One region of the Peribacillus sp. NPDC096622 genome, then DNA from elsewhere that is predicted to be linked to it. Evidence: riboswitches for the same ligand, from Rfam matches in the RefSeq annotation. Region 1 holds a riboswitch; each other region holds the start of a gene.
What was found. Region 1 has a riboswitch for thiamine pyrophosphate ahead of tenA (thiaminase II). Riboswitches for the same ligand answer to the same signal wherever they lie in the genome.

Region 1 (4,215 bases):
AAAAACTCACTTTTTGCTCCGATTGCGGATCATTCAATTCATCCTCAAGGCCTTCTATATATCCTTCCCCGTTTTTATCCCCTTTTCCGTAGGTTAATGAATCTCCAAAAGCCATGACCCTTTGCACATCTTCCGACTCCGAGGCCTGGAATTCATATGCAGCAAAACATATAACCAGTACAATAATCAATAAACCTGCCAATTTTTTCATTTGGTTCTCCTCTTGTCTTTTTACTAGAAGTATTTAGTCTTTTACATACCCAAAAATCTGAAGTCTTAACATAAAAAAGAATTGTCAGATAAAGAGTAATGAGTGTATGATAATATAAAACTTTCAATGGATTGGGTGTCGTTCACCGTCCCTAAAACCAAAAACGGGATTACCCTTCATTCTGGAGATTGAATAAATGATAGTTAGGAGTTTAAATCATGGAAGAGAACATAGAGTTTAGAGAGGCAGAACTATCTGATCTACCCAGAATTGTTGAAATATATAATTCGACAATTGCTTCAAGAATGGTCACGGCAGATACGGAACCTGTATCCGTCCAATCGAGGGTTAAATGGTTTGAGGAACATCATTCAGAAAGTAGACCGCTATATATCATTACTATAGAAGGGAAAACTGCTGGATGGATGAGCTTTCAATCCTTCTATGGCCGACCGGCATATAAGTCCACTGCGGAAATCAGCATTTATATTGATGATTATTTCCGGGGAAAAGGAATCGGACAAATTTCGATTCGAAAGGCAATTGAATTGTGTCCAAAATTAGGTATTAAGACTTTATTGGGTTTCATTTTCGCCCACAATGCACCGAGCCTTAAGCTTTTTTCCAAATTTGGGTTTGAAGAATGGGCACATTTACCTCAAGTTGCCGAGCTGGATGGCATTGAGCGGGATTTGATCATTCTTGGTAAACGTGTCGATATTTAATATATAATTCTTTAGAGCTATTGCCTTGAGCAGTAGCTTTTCAGATTAATACAGGTCGAATTGGCTAATTTAAAAATACCTATTTGCTTTTTGAAAGGAAAAATACTCAGAATCCCTTTTACTTGCTAATGCATTTAATAGCCTATCCAATTCTTGACTGGCTTGAACAGTTACCAGACTTGTTAAGCCGTAAATCGCTCCCAACTTTATCATTTCCTGTCTCTTTTCTTCTACTTTTTCTACAGTTACCTTACGGCAAGGCACTATAGCCACCTCCCATTAATTCAATATTTTTACACTTTCATCATAATGAAACCACTAGTTAAAATCAACTATTTTCCAGGAATAAAATGTGTTATTTTATAGGTCAAATGTGACAAAACACCTATTCCACTCTTTAATTATGTATATTTTGTGTCGTTTTCTATTAAACGCAAAAAAAGCATCCACTAGTGTAGACTGCGAATGCTTACATCATATCCCTTATCCATGAACCAAAAATATAGTATATCGCTTACTATGTCATCCATTCAGAAGGTGACTCGTTATTGGGTCTATTTATAACAATCTTATATTCATCTTCAAGTACTTTTAATGGGGCATCATAAAGGTGCCTTTCATCAGAGGTTTTGTATACTCCATTGGCCAATAGCTCTTCAATGAGCTTTGCCTTCCTCTGTTCAATCCTCTTAAATAATTCTGCCATGTAAATGGCTCCTTTCCTAGTCGTCCTTGAGCCTGCTTCTAGTTAGCTAAACTTTATCAACTTGTTTGATTTCACCAAATTATATATACCTTTTCTATTATGTCACTAAACGTTATTTCCCAAAAATAAAAGCCCCTTCCAATTTAAGAAGAGGCTGACAGTGTCCGTACGGCTCTTCTTATCTTCCAAGCATATGCTTGTTGGATTTAGCACAGTTCCCAAAACGGGTCCGCTGCCGAGGTTTCTTAGGGCCAAGTCCCTCCACCTCTCTGGATAAGAATTCGATATATAATGATGTAGAAACGATTCTATCCTAATAATCATCAAAAGTCAATTACCTGGTTCTCCCTTTTTTCCTGGAATAAAGGGAACCCTGTTTCAAATACGTATTGCATTTTCTTGTCTTTCTGATATGATGTCAGTAATTACATACAATTCACACCACTAGGGGAGTCTTTTTTTAAGACTGAGATGGAATTAGTTCCGGACCCTTTGAACCTGAACCGGCTCATACCGGCGGAGGGAAGTGGATGATATCGTCCATTTACAGACTATATCCATCTACCCCGTTCCGTATTCAGGAACGGGGTTTTTTATTTAACAAAGGGATCCATTCTAAAGGAGGATGAACAATGGAGAATACAAAATTAGAAACATTCAGTGATAGACTGCATGCAAGGGCAAAAGAGATTTGGAAAAGGAACCATTCACATCCCTTTGTCCAGGCAATTGGAAACGGCACGCTTCCTGAAAAGAAATTTGCCTATTACCTGAAGCAGGATTATATCTATCTCATGGATTATTCCAAGCTCTTTGCTTTAGGTGCCATCAAAGCCCATAACATCGAAACCATGGCAAAGTTTGCGAATATTTTAAATGAAACCCTTCAAGTGGAAATGGATATCCATCGGCATTATGCTTCCGAATTCGGGATCAGTTCCAAGGAATTGGAAAATACAGAACCTACTCCAACCACTTTAGCCTATACAGGTTACATGCTAAATGCAGCTCAGCATGGGACTTTAGCAGACTTGATCGCCTGTCTCCTGCCCTGCGCTTGGGATTATTATGAAATCGGTTTGCTATTAAAAGAACAAAATGGAGCAGCTTTGGAAAACAACCGCTACGCAGATTGGATAAGATCCTATTCGTCTCCTGAATTCGGGGAAGCACATAAGTGGCTGATCGCTTTGTTGGAAGAATTGACGGAAGGCATGCCTGAAAAGGAACTTCTTAGATTAGAAAAGCACTTTTTGGTTACTTCCCGATATGAATATTTATTCTGGGATATGGTTCAAAATGAGCAGGATTGGCCGCTGTAGGTGGATGACATGATGAATCCTATCAAGAAACTGACGTTGACTGCCATGATCACGGCTTTAACGACGCTGACCAGTTCATTTATTTTCATACCTGCAGGATTTGCAAAAATCTTTCCTATTCAGCATCTGGCAAATGTCCTGACGGCTGTTCTATTGGGGCCTGCCTATGCTGTAACACAAGCTTTTTTAGTTTCCATCATTAGAAACATGTCTGGTACCGGTTCAATTTTCGCCTTTCCCGGAAGCATGATCGGTGCACTTTTGGCTGCCATCCTTTACCAAAAAACACAAAACTTAAAATTCGCCTGTTTAGGGGAAGTGATCGGGACCGGCATTCTCGGTTCCCTAGCCTGTTATCCACTTGCAACCCTCCTATTGGGAGAAAAAGCTGCTCTTTTTGGTTTTTTACCGGCTTTTATGTTCAGTTCATTCGCAGGTGCGATTTTAGCTTTCATATTACTTAAAATACTGATAAAAAATAATTATATGAAGGGGTTTTTTTATGAAAACAGCATTAACCATCGCCGGCTCTGATTCAGGGGGCGGTGCTGGAATACAAGCGGATTTAAAAACATTTTCTGCACATGGTGTATTTGGAATGTCCGCCATCACAGCCGTAACCGCACAAAACACAATGGAAGTCCGTTCAGTACAGCCAATTGAAACAGCTATCATATCGGATCAAATTGCAGCTATATTTGAAGATATTCGTGTCGATGCAGTAAAAATAGGCATGCTTGGATCAAAAGAAATCGTGGAAACGGTCGCTGCGTCCCTTAAAGCCTTCATGCCTGCCATCGTTATCCTTGACCCTGTCATGATTTCCAAAAGCGGCCACCATTTGCTCGACGAAAAGGCTGTCTCTGCCTTAAAAATGGAGTTGCTTCCGCTTGCAACACTTGTTACACCAAATGTACCGGAAGCGGAAGTACTTACTGGCTTCTCGATTCGGACGAAACAAGATTTCTACAGAGCATGCATTTCAATACAAGAAATGGGTCCCAAAGCCGTTTTACTTAAAGGGGGCCATGCAGCAGGAAATCCAAATGATCTTTTTTATGATGGGACTGACTTCCACTGGATCAAGGGAGAGCGCATTCATACAAAAAACACTCATGGTACGGGCTGTACCTTATCTTCCGCCATTACATCAAACCTGGCAAACGGACTGCCATTGCAAGTGTCGATCGAACAAGCCAAGACCTATATATCCGAAGCAATACGCAATAGCTTTTCAATCGGTAAAGGTCA
Region 2 (4,215 bases), on a different contig from region 1:
TGATCAAGGCCGAATCGGCGATCGGGCTGACGCTCGAAACGATGATGGTAACGCCCCTGGCCCTGGGTTACCTGATATACTTGATGAACCGGTCAGAAATGCAATTCTTTACAGATGGGAGCACAAGCTTGCTGTTGGTGGGCGGCGGTATTGCCACGGCATTGCCTCTTTTATATTTTGCAAAAGGGGCGGAGAAGATCCCGTTATCGATGCTTGGCATTTTTCAGTATATCGCTCCGACCTTATCTTTATTGATCGGGGTATTCGTCTATCATGAAAGTTTCACCAAAGCACATCTTTTAGCCTTTTTGTTCATATGGTCAGCCTTGGCTGTTTATACACTATCCATAACGAAATGGGGTCAGGCAAGTGCACGCAGGTTCAAAGGCAAAGGGAATATTGGGGCGTGAAAAGAAAAAATGCTTGGGAGATCTCTCCCCAAGCATTTTTTTTATGCCGGTGGTTTTACGGCGTGGGAACTAAAGGGTCATGAGAGGTATATCTTCGAACCTATTTCAGAGACAATACAATCGGAAAGGCTGGCAGGACTGTTACCGGGCTTTGCACGGGGGAAATTTTGTTGGAATTGTCTATAGAAGGAACTATCCAGGAAAATGATATGCGTTGTCAGGAATGCTGATATGGTGGCGTACGGCTTTCTATTGCTATTCAATTCATTGATGATTCCCTGTGCAGTGGTAATCCCGATCCCGTGGCCATAAAAGAGGCCATTTCCTAATAATATCGCATTTTCACCTTGCCATTCAGGAGTTGCCTCGTCGTGATCAGGGTTTTTGAAGTAAACGCAATCACCTGGTAAATAATCCCGTCCTTGGTGAACGATAAGAGCCATATTCCTTGGAGGGCGCCAATCATATAAAAATAGATCTGAAAAAAGATAGTCGAAATTCCTAGGGCCGATTAAATCCAAAATCGCCTTTAAAAAAGTGACGACTATCGCTGTCCCGCATTCGAAGGCATAAAGCCTTCCATTCATGAAAATGTCAACGAGTGCAGCATGGGGGAGGATCCCTGGCTGAAGGGTAAAGGTGCCATCCTTTGAAAGGTGCCAATATTGTTGATTGGATTGAGATTCCTCAAGTGTGGAAAATTCCGGACCGCTTTTATCCAACGCAATAGCTGCCTGTATGACTCGGTTCCTCAGCTGTATCTCGAAATTGAAATCCCCAAAGTTCCGATATTCAAAAACGTTAGAATCTTCCGCCAAGCATTGAAGAGTTTCAAGCGATTTAGCAGATGCTGTACCTGGTTGGATTTGACTGACATCTAACCATTTTTGATTAATCTTTATCATGATCATATCCACCTTTTGCTTATGAAATTAAGGGTTTAATAAAACCAGTAAACAAAAATGTCTACAGGTAATGCACATTATATGAATGCTTGCAAAGAAATGACTATTTGGAACGTGTCCGCCACCGTTGCAGCCAAGAATGATTGGAATGAAAAGAGGCAGACTTAGTTTGCTTCCAATGATTTTCGTTCGAAAAGCTGTTTTGCTAGATATCCTAAAGTGCCAGGAATACCTTTCCAATTAGTGAGAAGAAGCAAATTAGTATTCCTTTTTCCCTATGAATTGATATAATGAGAGAGAAAAGTTCATATGTGCGAGAAATGTAGGGGGGCCAGTACTGCTGGCTGAGATTGCATCCTTTAGATGCTGACTCTTTGAACCTGATCTGGATGATGCCAGCGGAGGGAACATATTATTACTGATTTTCTGTTTTGTATGTTAACGTCCGAATTCATCTTCGGGCGTTTTTTGCTTTTTTATCCAGTATTTGAATAGACCCTGAAGCCCCATTATGTTCCGGCATATGGAACTTATAAGATGTGTAGGAGGATAATGACTTGAATAAATTCTTACCACTGTTAACTTCGTTGTTCCTTTTGGCTGGATGCGGAGCAGGCGGAACTAATGAAAAAGAAGAAGCATCTAAAAATGAAGAATTAAAAAAGGTATCGGTCGTGCTCGATTGGACACCGAATACAAACCATACTGGATTGTATGTAGCCAAGGAAAAAGGTTATTTTAAAGATCAAGGTCTTGATGTGGAAATTATCATGCCAGGTGAAGCTGGAGCCGATAAGCTTGTCGCTTCAGGGAAATCTGAATTTGGCGTGAGCTACCAGGAGGGCATAACGCAGGCCCGCGTGCAGGGCGTGCCGATTGTTTCGGTAGCTGCCGTCATCCAGCATAATACCTCGGGATTCGCTTCCCCTGAGGCAAAGGACATTAAAACTCCCAAGGATTTTGAAGGGAAAACGTATGGTGGCTGGGGATCTCCGGTTGAAAAGGCCATAATTGATTCACTCATGAAAAAAGAAAATGCGGATGTAAATGAAGTGGACATAGTCAATACAGGAGATATGGATTTTTTCACTTCGGTTAAAAGGGATATAGATTTTGCCTGGATTTATTATGGTTGGACAGGCATTGAGGCTGAGTTGCGAAATGAAAAGCTTAATATGGTTTACTTAACCGAATACTCTGATAAGCTTGATTACTATACACCTGTTTTGACTACAAATGAAAAGATGATAAAAGAAAATCCCGAGACTGTTAAAGCATTCGTTCATGCAGCTTCGAAAGGGTACCAGTATGCGATTAAGAATCCTGATGATGCAGCAGGCATGTTAATTAAGTCTGCACCGGATCTTGATGCAAAACTAGTAAAGAAAAGCCAGGAGTGGCTTGCAGCCAAGTATCAGGATGATGCTCCGCGATGGGGTGAACAAAAGCTTGAAATTTGGAAGAATTACAGTGAGTGGATGACTGAAAATAAGCTTCTTGAAGGTGATTTCGATCCTGAAAAGGCATTTACCAATGAATTTTTACCAAAATAGGAGGAAATACAATGGCCAATTCATTAATTAGTATACAAATTATTCCTAAAGGGGAAAATGTCATCCCTATGGTCGATGAAGCAATCAAGATCATTGAAGAATCAGGTGTCAAGTATGAGGTTCACCCGCTTGAAACGACAATGGAGGGGGAGCTTTCCGAACTTTTTGCCGTGATAGAAAAAATGAATGTAAGAATGATTGAAATAGGATCGCCGAACGTCATTTCCCAAGTGAAAATATTATATCAGCCAAGCGGGATTACGATGGATACGTTAACGGAGAAATATCGGGCATGATCGGAAGGGGAATTTGGAAGAAGGGGGCTCCCTTCTTTCTTTTATTATTGTTGCTGATAGTATGGGAGTCAGTGACAGTCTTATTGAAAGTTGAAGAATGGCTGCTTCCCGCTCCATCGGCCATTTTCATTGAAGGAATTGAGTCGTCCCGCAATCTTTACGGACACCTTATATCCACAACGGAGCTTGCGTTGTCGGGTTTTTTTATTGGAAGCTGCATCGGCTTATTGATCGCGGCAATTCTGCACCTTTTTCCAGGTGTAAAGGACGCGGTTTATCCTCTGCTCATACTATCACAAAATATACCTATCATTGTTTTGGCGCCGCTATTGGTGATCTGGTTTGGCTTTGGCATGCTGCCTAAGTTAATCGTGATTTCGCTGGTATGTTTTTTTCCGGTTGCGGTTGCATCATTGGACGGTTTTCGCCAGACACCATACGAGCTTAAGCATTATTTCAAGATGATGGGAGCGGGGAAAAGCCAGTTATTTTGGAAGCTGGAACTTCCTCACTCGATCCCGTTCATTTTCTCCGGCCTGAAAATTTCGGCTACTTATAGTGTAATGGGTGCGGTTATTTCGGAATGGCTTGGGGCAAAATCGGGGATTGGTGTTTATATGACTCTCGCTTCTTCAGCGTTCAGGACAGATCGGGTGTTTGTAGCCATTTTCATCATTATGGGAATGAGCCTGATCTTTTTTGGAATCATCACCTTCCTGGAGAAATACTTAGTTTCTTGGAAGAGAAAGGAGGGCGAAAAGGATGAAGCTCGAAATTAAAGACGTCTCCTATTCTTTCGATGGTAAACAGAATATATTAGAGAATATGAATTTCCATGTGAATGATGGGGAATTTGTTACGATCCTCGGGCCATCGGGCAGCGGTAAAAGTACATTGTTCCACTTGATCGGCGGCATTTTGAAGCCTGATCATGGCATCATTTCACTGGATGGTAAAAAGATAAATGGCTTAAAGGGCCATATCAGCTATATGCCTCAGCAGCCTTCCCTTTTACCTTGGAGAACGGTATTGGAAAATGTTTTGCTTGGAA
Region 3 (4,215 bases), on a different contig from region 1:
TGGATGAATTCAGGGTAACTTAAATGCGTTAATGAATTTCAAGGAGGATGGTTATGGGAATTTTAAGCGGAAATCCGAAAGATGAGCCTATGCATTATGGAGAGGTATTTGGAACCTGGGCATTTCTAACAACTACAAAAGGGTTGATTGCCTGTCATCAAACTATGCTTAATCATACTGGCGACAAGGACCTGCATAAATTACTTGTTGAAGTGATCAATCAAGGGAAACAGGAACATGACCAACTTGAATCATTATTAAAAGAAAATAACGTAGGATTGCCTCCGTCACCACCTGAAAGGCCTAAAGCTAATTTGGAGGATATTCCCGTCGGGGCACGTCTTCAAGATCCTGAAATCTCTGCTTCAGTATCAATCGATATTAATGCAGGATTAGTTGCTTGCAGCCAAATGATGGGTCAATGCATCCGCGAAGATATTGCACAGATGTTTGCGCAATTCCATACCAATAAAGCTGCATTGGGTGCTGACTTCCTAAGATTGAATAAGGAAAAAGGATGGCTTGTCCCTCCTCCTCTTCATATTAGAAAAACAAGTATGTAAATAGTAATGAAATATCCCCTTAATCATGTTTTGTGATTGAATGCCCAACATGATTAAGGGATTAATTCCATAAGGACGATCAAGGAATCATTACCATTGCAAACTTTCGATTAAGTGGCACTTTGTACATTGTTGACTATAATCATTTATCACAAATTCATGGTTACAATTTTCCCGAAAAGTGTTCAGCTCCCTTTTCAGCTGTTCCAATTGAGTTTCCAACTGTTTCATTTCAATTTTTATCTGGATTACCCGATTCATCGAATTCTCCTTCGGAATCATTGATAGATTTTCCCATCCGTTTTCCTAAATTCATTCGCTTTTTCTTTAAGCCCTTCATCGATTACCGACTCAAAACCCAGACCCTTCTCCTTCGCCAAATCACGGATGTCCTGAGAGATTCTCATACTGCAGAATTTTGGTCCGCACATTGAACAGAAATGGGCTGTTTTGGCACCTTCAGCCGGTAGAGTTTCATCGTGATATTCAACTGCCCTTTCAGGGTCAAGAGAAAGATTGAATTGATCTCTCCAACGAAATTCGAATCTGGCCTTCGAAAGGGCATCATCCCGTTTTCTTGCCTGCGGATGGCCTTTTGCAAGGTCAGCTGCGTGAGCTGCAATTTTGTAAGTAATGACCCCTACCCGAACATCCTCTTTATTCGGTAGCCCCAAATGCTCTTTCGGTGTCACATAGCAAAGCATGGCAGTACCAAACCATCCAATCATGGCAGCACCAATCGCAGAAGTGATATGGTCATATCCAGGAGCTATATCCGTCGTCAATGGTCCCAGGGTATAAAATGGTGCTTCTTGACAGACTTCCAGCTGCTTATCCATATTTTCTTTAATCAAATGCATCGGTACGTGACCGGGTCCCTCCACCATTACTTGAACGTCGTGCTTCCAAGCAATCTTCGTCAACTCCCCAAGTGTTTCCAATTCGGCAAATTGTGCCTCATCGTTTGCATCTGCAATGGATCCAGGACGGAGACCGTCACCTAATGAGAATGCGACATCATACGTCTTCATGATTTCACAAATCTCTTCAAAGTGAGTATAGAGAAAACTTTCTTGGTGGTGGGCCAAGCACCATTGTGCCATTATGGAGCCTCCCCTGGAAACAATGCCCGTAACTCGCTTTGCTGTCATTGGGATGTATCGCAAAAGCACACCAGCGTGTATGGTGAAGTAATCGACACCTTGCTCAGCCTGCTCGATTAATGTATCCCGGAAAACTTCCCAATTTAAATCTTCCGCGACTCCATTCACTTTTTCCAATGCTTGATATATCGGAACCGTTCCAACCGGCACAGGTGAATTCCTAATAATCCATTCCCGCGTCGTGTGAATATTCTTTCCTGTGGAAAGATCCATTATGTTGTCTGCACCCCATCGTGTTGCCCAAGTCATTTTCTCCACTTCAGCTTCGATCGATGAACTAACAGCTGAGTTTCCAATATTCGCATTTATTTTCACGTGAAAATTACGTCCGATGATCATGGGCTCACTTTCCGGATGGTTAATATTTGCCGGAATGATCGCCCGCCCGCTAGCTACCTCTTCTCTTACAAACTCAGGGGCTACATTTTCCCTGATCGAAATGAACTCCATTTCTGGAGTAATGATACCTTTACGGGCATAATGGAGCTGGGTTACGTTTTTCCCTTTCACTGCACGCAATGGTTTTCTTTTCAATCCCGGAAAAACTTCGGCATTGGATTGTGATTCCACTTTTCTATATCCGTTATCTTCGGGCTTTATTTCACGCCCTTCATACTCTTCAACATCTTCCCGTTCCAGAACCCAGCTGCGTCTAATCGGGGAAAGGCCTTTATGAATATCAATGGGATATTCTGAATCCGTATAGAAGCCGCTTGTGTCATATACACGTAAAGGCGGATTCTCCTCTTCGCCGAATGCCCCTGTTGTCGGACTTAGCTTAATTTCACGCATAGGTACTTTAATATCGGGTCTAGATCCCTCAACATACACTTTTTTACTCCCGGCAAAACTGGACATAATTGAAACGTTCATGTCATTTACTGAATTACTCATCATGATTTCATTTCTCCTTTTTAAGTTCATTTAAAAAGGACAAAATCCAATCCATTTCGCACGAAAAAGCCAGGTCTCATATTTAAAGACCCGGCTAACGTTAGTATGACTACAGAAATGACCAATTGAAATGTCATCGTTCAGTAGATTCTAACTTCCCCACGCTGGTATGAACCAGATCAGGTCCTGAGGGTTAAGAAGCTTAAGCGCTTCCCTCTCAGCCCAACTTTTATTGGACACCCCTAGTCTGAATAATTTAATTGATTACACGGTAACTATAGCTCACCCTTTTCATTCTGTAAATAATTTGAAAGACCTAATATTTTCTCTACAATTATCTAAAATTGTTATTTGGAGGAGGACCGCCAATTAATCCCTCAGGCTCTCAAGGATAGGGAAAAGCTCCTCTAAATGCGTGATTTCATAGGTTGGAATCACTTCATTCCGTTCCTTATCATGGCGATTTATCCAGACCGACTTTATACCTACCCGTGATGCTCCAAGGATATCGGTCATTAAATTATCGCCGACCATCAATACTTCATCCTTATCAAGCTCCATGATTTCCAAAGCATGCTCAAAAATGGAGGCATCCGGTTTACCTCGTCCAAATGCGCCTGAAATCACGATTTGGTCGAAATAAGGAACCAGTTCAGGCGTAATTTCAAGTTTGGTATTTTGCAGTTCAGGAGATCCGTTCGTAAGCAATAGCAATTTGTACTTCCCTTTTAATTCATCCAGAACACGGAATGTTTCTTCATAGATAAATGGCTTTTTGCGTCTTTCAGCCGGGAAACGTTCTGCCAGTTCAAGCCCAAATTCCGGGTCATCGATCCCTAAAGCCTTCAAGCCCCTCGTCCACGCTTCTTTCCGATAAGCCGGTACAATCCCGGCCATCTTCCGGAATTCATCATGGTCATCTTGAAAATTCCCCCATAGTCCCTCAAATGGGTTGATTCCAATCATTTGAGTGAATGCATATGTATCGTAAGAAGAATAAAGCTCACGCGCTTCCTTCCGCACCGCTTCTTCAAACTCGTCGACATTCAGACCATATTTCTCCTTGGCAACTTGACATGTGGCAACAAAAGCCTCTTTTACACTTTTCTGATCCCAAAGTAATGTATCATCTAAATCAAAAAAAACTGCCTTCAGCAAAATGTCCACCCCTCTTTCCCCAATATTGAATTCGTAAAAATTACACTATTACAATAATAAACCACAACCAATAAAAAAAGAATAACTATTCGGAAAATGCCTGCCTCTTTCTTAAAATCAGCAAAATGGCTTACCTTTTCCCGGTGGGAAACCATATATTATTTACCTTCTCTTCTTTCAAATACATACAGTTTTCCATTACTGGCAATCTTGAATTTTGGACCGATGAACCCTCGCCGGATCAGCTCTTTCCTCAGATATACCATGAGGGCGGCATGACTCACGATCAGAACATTCCTTTCCCCCTTTGCAAAAACTTCATCCAATACTTTATTGATCCTTTGCTCTGCAATCTTAATTTCCGCCCTAGTCTGCTTGTTGATCACCGAGCAGCAGCGAATCCAGATGGCCCAAAGGATGAACGGCAGCTTGATGCT
Region 4 (4,215 bases), on a different contig from region 1:
TTACGATTGAGGCGGCTACGCTTAAGCGACGCTTTTGACCCATTGATAATTGAAACGGATGTTTATCCCGGTGTGCCTTCAGGCGGAATACTTTAAGCAATGAGCGGACTCTCTCATCTATTTCTTGTTGCGGCCTTTTATCAATACGCAATGAATAAGCAATCTCTTCATATACAGTATTTGCAACGAACTGAAACTCAGGATTTTGAAAGACAAACGTCATATGATCCGTTGGATTTTTCACTCTTTTAATAGGGGTCCCCAATAATTCATACTTACCTTTCGTTTTTATGAACTGCATTAAGGCATGCAAAAGAGTACTCTTCCCCGCGCCATTTTCACCCCTGATTACAATCCATTCACCTGAATGTACCTTCAGCTCTTCAACCTTGATTTTTTCCTCTTTATTCCGAAAACCTCTAAAGCCTTGCACATCCATAAGGGGTGAATCATCTGTAAATGGGTGTTCCCGAATGGGTGCATATTTCTGTATATACTCATCCCAAACACCTGGGAACCAAATTCCATGTTCTTTCATTTCATTTTTATATAGTGAAAGAATGGTGTCTCTTGGACCATCAGCTATGATTTGACCGTCATCGTTAAAAAGCACGATTCTTTCGATGAATTCTAAAACATGGTCAATTTTATGCTCGACGATAATAACCGTTTTGTCTCGTCCGACTTCCTTCAACAATTCCCAGATTTCTTTCGTTCCTTCCGGATCAAGCATGGCGGTTGGTTCATCTAAAAATATAACTTCCGGTTCAAGGGCCAATACTGAAGCGATTGCCAGACGCTGTTTCATCCCGCCTGATAATGTTTCAATACTTGTATGGCCCAGGTTCAATCCTACTTTACGGAAATGATATTGAATCTTCTCTTTCATTTCTTCTTTAGGGACGGAAAGATTCTCAAGGACGAAGGCAATTTCCTCATCGGCAAATGGCATGCAAAACTGACTATCGGGATCTTGAAAAACATACCCCCACGAAGAAGGGCATTTCAATTTCTCCGTTTTCATCGGTACTTCGATGGAATTCGGAATCAATCCGCTTAACACTTGTAAAAGAGTCGACTTACCACATCCTGATGGTCCCAAAAGTAGCACTTTTTCTCCTTGATCAAACGATAGTGATAGGTCCTTGAATATCAAAGATTCATCACCGGGAAATTTCATTCTTAACTTTTCAACAGAAACGATTGGTTCCATGGCCCTCAACCTCTACTTTTAATCAAGTTCTGCATAATCTTTATTTGAAACCGGACGCACAAGATTAGTTACCCCTGTTGCTTCCAGGACTTTAACTAGATAATAGGCGGTCACACCAGCAAAGAATATGGAACCTACAAACCTCGCTATCATGAATAACGATAGATTCCAAGTAGAAAGCGCACCTATTTCCCCGTATGCAAAATCCATGATAACCGATGCCAAGCAGGAAGCTATCGCTGCTAAAATGGTCACCGGCATATTGAATTTTTTATATTTGAACCCCATGAACACCAGTTCCGCAAACAAACCTTGGACCACCCCATATAACAGTACGGTCAGCCCCCATGGTGAACCAAGAAAGAATTCCCCGGAAGCTGCAGCTATCTCCGCCAAAAGTGCCACACCCGGTTTCCGTAAAATTAAAAAGGCGACTGGCCCAGCTATAAACCACATACCATAAATAAGTTGATCCAGATGTAACCCTAATGGTTTAACGGAATAATAAACCGAACCCCAAAGAATATAAACGATTCCAAATGCAACCGCAATCACGATCGTGACTAATATATCCGTTAATTTCAATCCTTTTTTCATTGTTTCATTCTCCTTTTATACTTCTAGTGTTTCCTTATGAACAGGCCATGTCTCTAAACGATAAGCCATTTCCCAAAATGAGTATTCATATTGGCTACTAAGGATAAAATGCTCTTTCATTCTCTCCTTATCTTCATCAGTTACTTTTTCAGCAATCTCATCAAGCCTCGAAATTTGTTCTTCCACCAAAGTACGGAACCACTCTCCTCCGTAAGCCGCTATCCATTCTTGATAAATCGGCTCTTCGGGCATGCACCCTTGCAGCTTTTCACCTATCTCATAATACAGCCAGTAACACGGCAAGATAGCTGCAATAACATCTCCTAAATGTCCCGAATAAGCCGCACGATACATATGGGAAGTATAAGCATAAGCAGTCGGGGCTGGTTTGAAATTTTCCCGTTCTTCTTTTGTGATGCCTAATCTCTCGGAAAAATTCTCATGAAGCTTCAACTCCGCTTCATATGTTCCTTGTGCATGTCCGGCAAGCCTGCTTGTTGTATGTAAATCTGTAGCTTTGACTGCCCCTAAGGCTTGAACTCTAGCAAAATGAGATAAATAATAGGCATCTTGCATGACATAAAAACGAAAACTCTCCATTGGCAGAGTGCCATCTCCTATTCCTGCAACAAACGGGTGATTAAAACTAGCTTCCCAAATGTGATCCACTTCCTGACGAATTTCCTCTGAAAACTTCATGTCCATGACCTCCAAATTGTATTTTTTGAATGAATGTTACGAAAAAAACTTTTATCACCCCTTTTTTTGCAAACAAAAAACCACTTTCTTAAACGTAAAGAAAGTGGTTGTACAAGAAATAATACAGAAACGTATTGTTCCAGACCCCCACTTCCCTACGCTGGTATAAACCAGATCAGGTTCTAAGGGTCTTAAAGTCATACTTTAATCTCAGCTTCTGCGGTAAAAACACCTTTTACCTATAAAGCACCCCTAGTGGTACAAATTGTATATTTAATTTTCATTTGCCTTTATATTAACACGATAAATCCAATTGTCAAACGTATTAGAAAAGTTTTCATGATTTAGGGTTACTAAACAGTCAATCTTGCAACCATCATTTCCCGTCAGTTTAATAGCCTACAAAGAATTTGATCAAAGGGAGTTCATTTAGTAGTTTTCTCGTGAATTCAACTGCTTTACTCGTCGTGAATGTGATGTTTACTCGTGATTCAGCCCTTTTACTCGTGAATTCAGCTGTTTTACTCGTGAGTTTAGCGGTTTTACTCGTGAATTCAACCGCTTTACTCGTGAATTCTGTTATTCTCTAAAAAATGGCCTATATGTCAGGTATTAGTCTGCATGACTGTCCGCTGACATATAGGCCATCTACTAAAAAACAATATTATACATTCGACGTTGCTTTTAGTTTTATATTCCCCTCAATCTGTAGTTTATCATAGCTGCCATACCTCTCCTTCACAGCGAGTAACGCCAAGGCAGCCATTATGCTCGGAACCGTGAAGGCCATGAATGCATTTTGTGGCGAATAGTTTGCAGCCAGCAATAAACCTATTAATGTTGGGGCAACAATGGCTCCAATTCTACCAAAAGCCAAGGCCCAGCCTTTCCCGGTGGTCCTTATCTCCCGCGGATAATACTCGGATATATACGTATTGGCTAAATTCATCGTTCCGACTGTACAGGCTCCTCCAAAAGCGATGAGAATATATAATGCTACTGCATTTGAGGTTAATCCTAATATGACAAAACAGACCGTACCTATGGCACAGAGGGATACAAGTACTTTTCTATGGCCTATTTTCCCAACTAAGTATCCGCCAATTATAGATCCGCCAATTTGTCCTATTCCCGATATAAGATTGAAAGATAAACTGGATGAAAGGCCGTATCCGGACTGCTGCATGATTTTGGGTAACCATGTATTGAGTCCGTATACCATTAGTAAACAATTAAAGGCAGCTACCCAAAACGCAAATGTGCTGAGAGTACGCTTATTTTCGAAGAGTTTCTTGACAGGGAAGCCCTTTGCCCTTTCTTGGACTTTGGCAAACTCATAATCGTCAGACTCTTTATAGTCGCCATCTGGATCAATGCGATTCAGGATTCCAGCAAGCTTTGCTCCTTGTTTTCGAATAACATAATAGGAAAGCGATTCAGGGAATTGCTTCATGAAGAATGGCAGTGCCAGTAAGGGAAGCGCCCCTATCCAATACAAAACCCTCCAACTCATTTGTTCCATTACATATATTCCAATTAAAGAAGCAAGTATGCTTCCGATGGAATAACCGCAGTACATAGCGGTTACAATGAGCACCTTATTCTTTTTGGGTGAGTATTCCGCCATTAAGGAGATGACGTTTGGCATTAATCCTCCCATTCCCAAGGCTGCTATAAATCGCATAACCGAGAAAAAGGCAGGATTG

Region 2: linked by a shared signal. The riboswitch ahead of ACIQYG_RS02505 (ABC transporter substrate-binding protein) and the one ahead of tenA (thiaminase II) in region 1 are both predicted to bind thiamine pyrophosphate.
Region 3: linked by a shared signal. The riboswitch ahead of thiC (phosphomethylpyrimidine synthase ThiC) and the one ahead of tenA (thiaminase II) in region 1 are both predicted to bind thiamine pyrophosphate.
Region 4: linked by a shared signal. The riboswitch ahead of tenA (thiaminase II) and the one ahead of tenA (thiaminase II) in region 1 are both predicted to bind thiamine pyrophosphate.

The regions. Positions count from the first base shown of each region.
Region 1 covers NZ_JBIWES010000007.1:95,854-100,068, reverse strand. Annotated here, with positions in the region: gene ACIQYG_RS14525 (DUF459 domain-containing protein) at 1-211, opposite strand, end outside; gene ACIQYG_RS14520 (GNAT family N-acetyltransferase) at 430-936, shown strand; gene ACIQYG_RS14515 (aspartyl-phosphate phosphatase Spo0E family protein) at 1,006-1,200, opposite strand; gene ACIQYG_RS14510 (Fur-regulated basic protein FbpA) at 1,454-1,642, opposite strand; SAM riboswitch class I at 1,818-1,922, opposite strand; TPP riboswitch at 2,079-2,184, shown strand; gene tenA (thiaminase II) at 2,275-2,964, shown strand; gene thiW (energy coupling factor transporter S component ThiW) at 2,977-3,498, shown strand; gene thiD (bifunctional hydroxymethylpyrimidine kinase/phosphomethylpyrimidine kinase) at 3,467-4,215, shown strand, end outside.
Region 2 covers NZ_JBIWES010000001.1:526,629-530,843, reverse strand. Annotated here, with positions in the region: gene rarD (EamA family transporter RarD) at 1-410, shown strand, start outside; gene ACIQYG_RS02510 (protein-glutamine gamma-glutamyltransferase) at 488-1,315, opposite strand; TPP riboswitch at 1,630-1,739, shown strand; gene ACIQYG_RS02505 (ABC transporter substrate-binding protein) at 1,873-2,868, shown strand; gene ACIQYG_RS02500 (thiamine-binding protein) at 2,880-3,164, shown strand; gene ACIQYG_RS02495 (ABC transporter permease) at 3,161-3,943, shown strand; gene ACIQYG_RS02490 (ABC transporter ATP-binding protein) at 3,927-4,215, shown strand, end outside.
Region 3 covers NZ_JBIWES010000003.1:486,343-490,557, forward strand. Annotated here, with positions in the region: gene ACIQYG_RS08740 (DUF3231 family protein) at 54-563, shown strand; gene thiC (phosphomethylpyrimidine synthase ThiC) at 842-2,623, opposite strand; TPP riboswitch at 2,760-2,874, opposite strand; gene ACIQYG_RS08750 (HAD family hydrolase) at 2,990-3,778, opposite strand; gene ACIQYG_RS08755 (histidine phosphatase family protein) at 3,937-4,215, opposite strand, start outside.
Region 4 covers NZ_JBIWES010000012.1:46,104-50,318, reverse strand. Annotated here, with positions in the region: gene ACIQYG_RS19635 (ABC transporter ATP-binding protein) at 1-1,213, opposite strand, end outside; gene ACIQYG_RS19630 (ECF transporter S component) at 1,232-1,810, opposite strand; gene tenA (thiaminase II) at 1,826-2,509, opposite strand; TPP riboswitch at 2,645-2,773, opposite strand; gene ACIQYG_RS19620 (MFS transporter) at 3,174-4,215, opposite strand, start outside.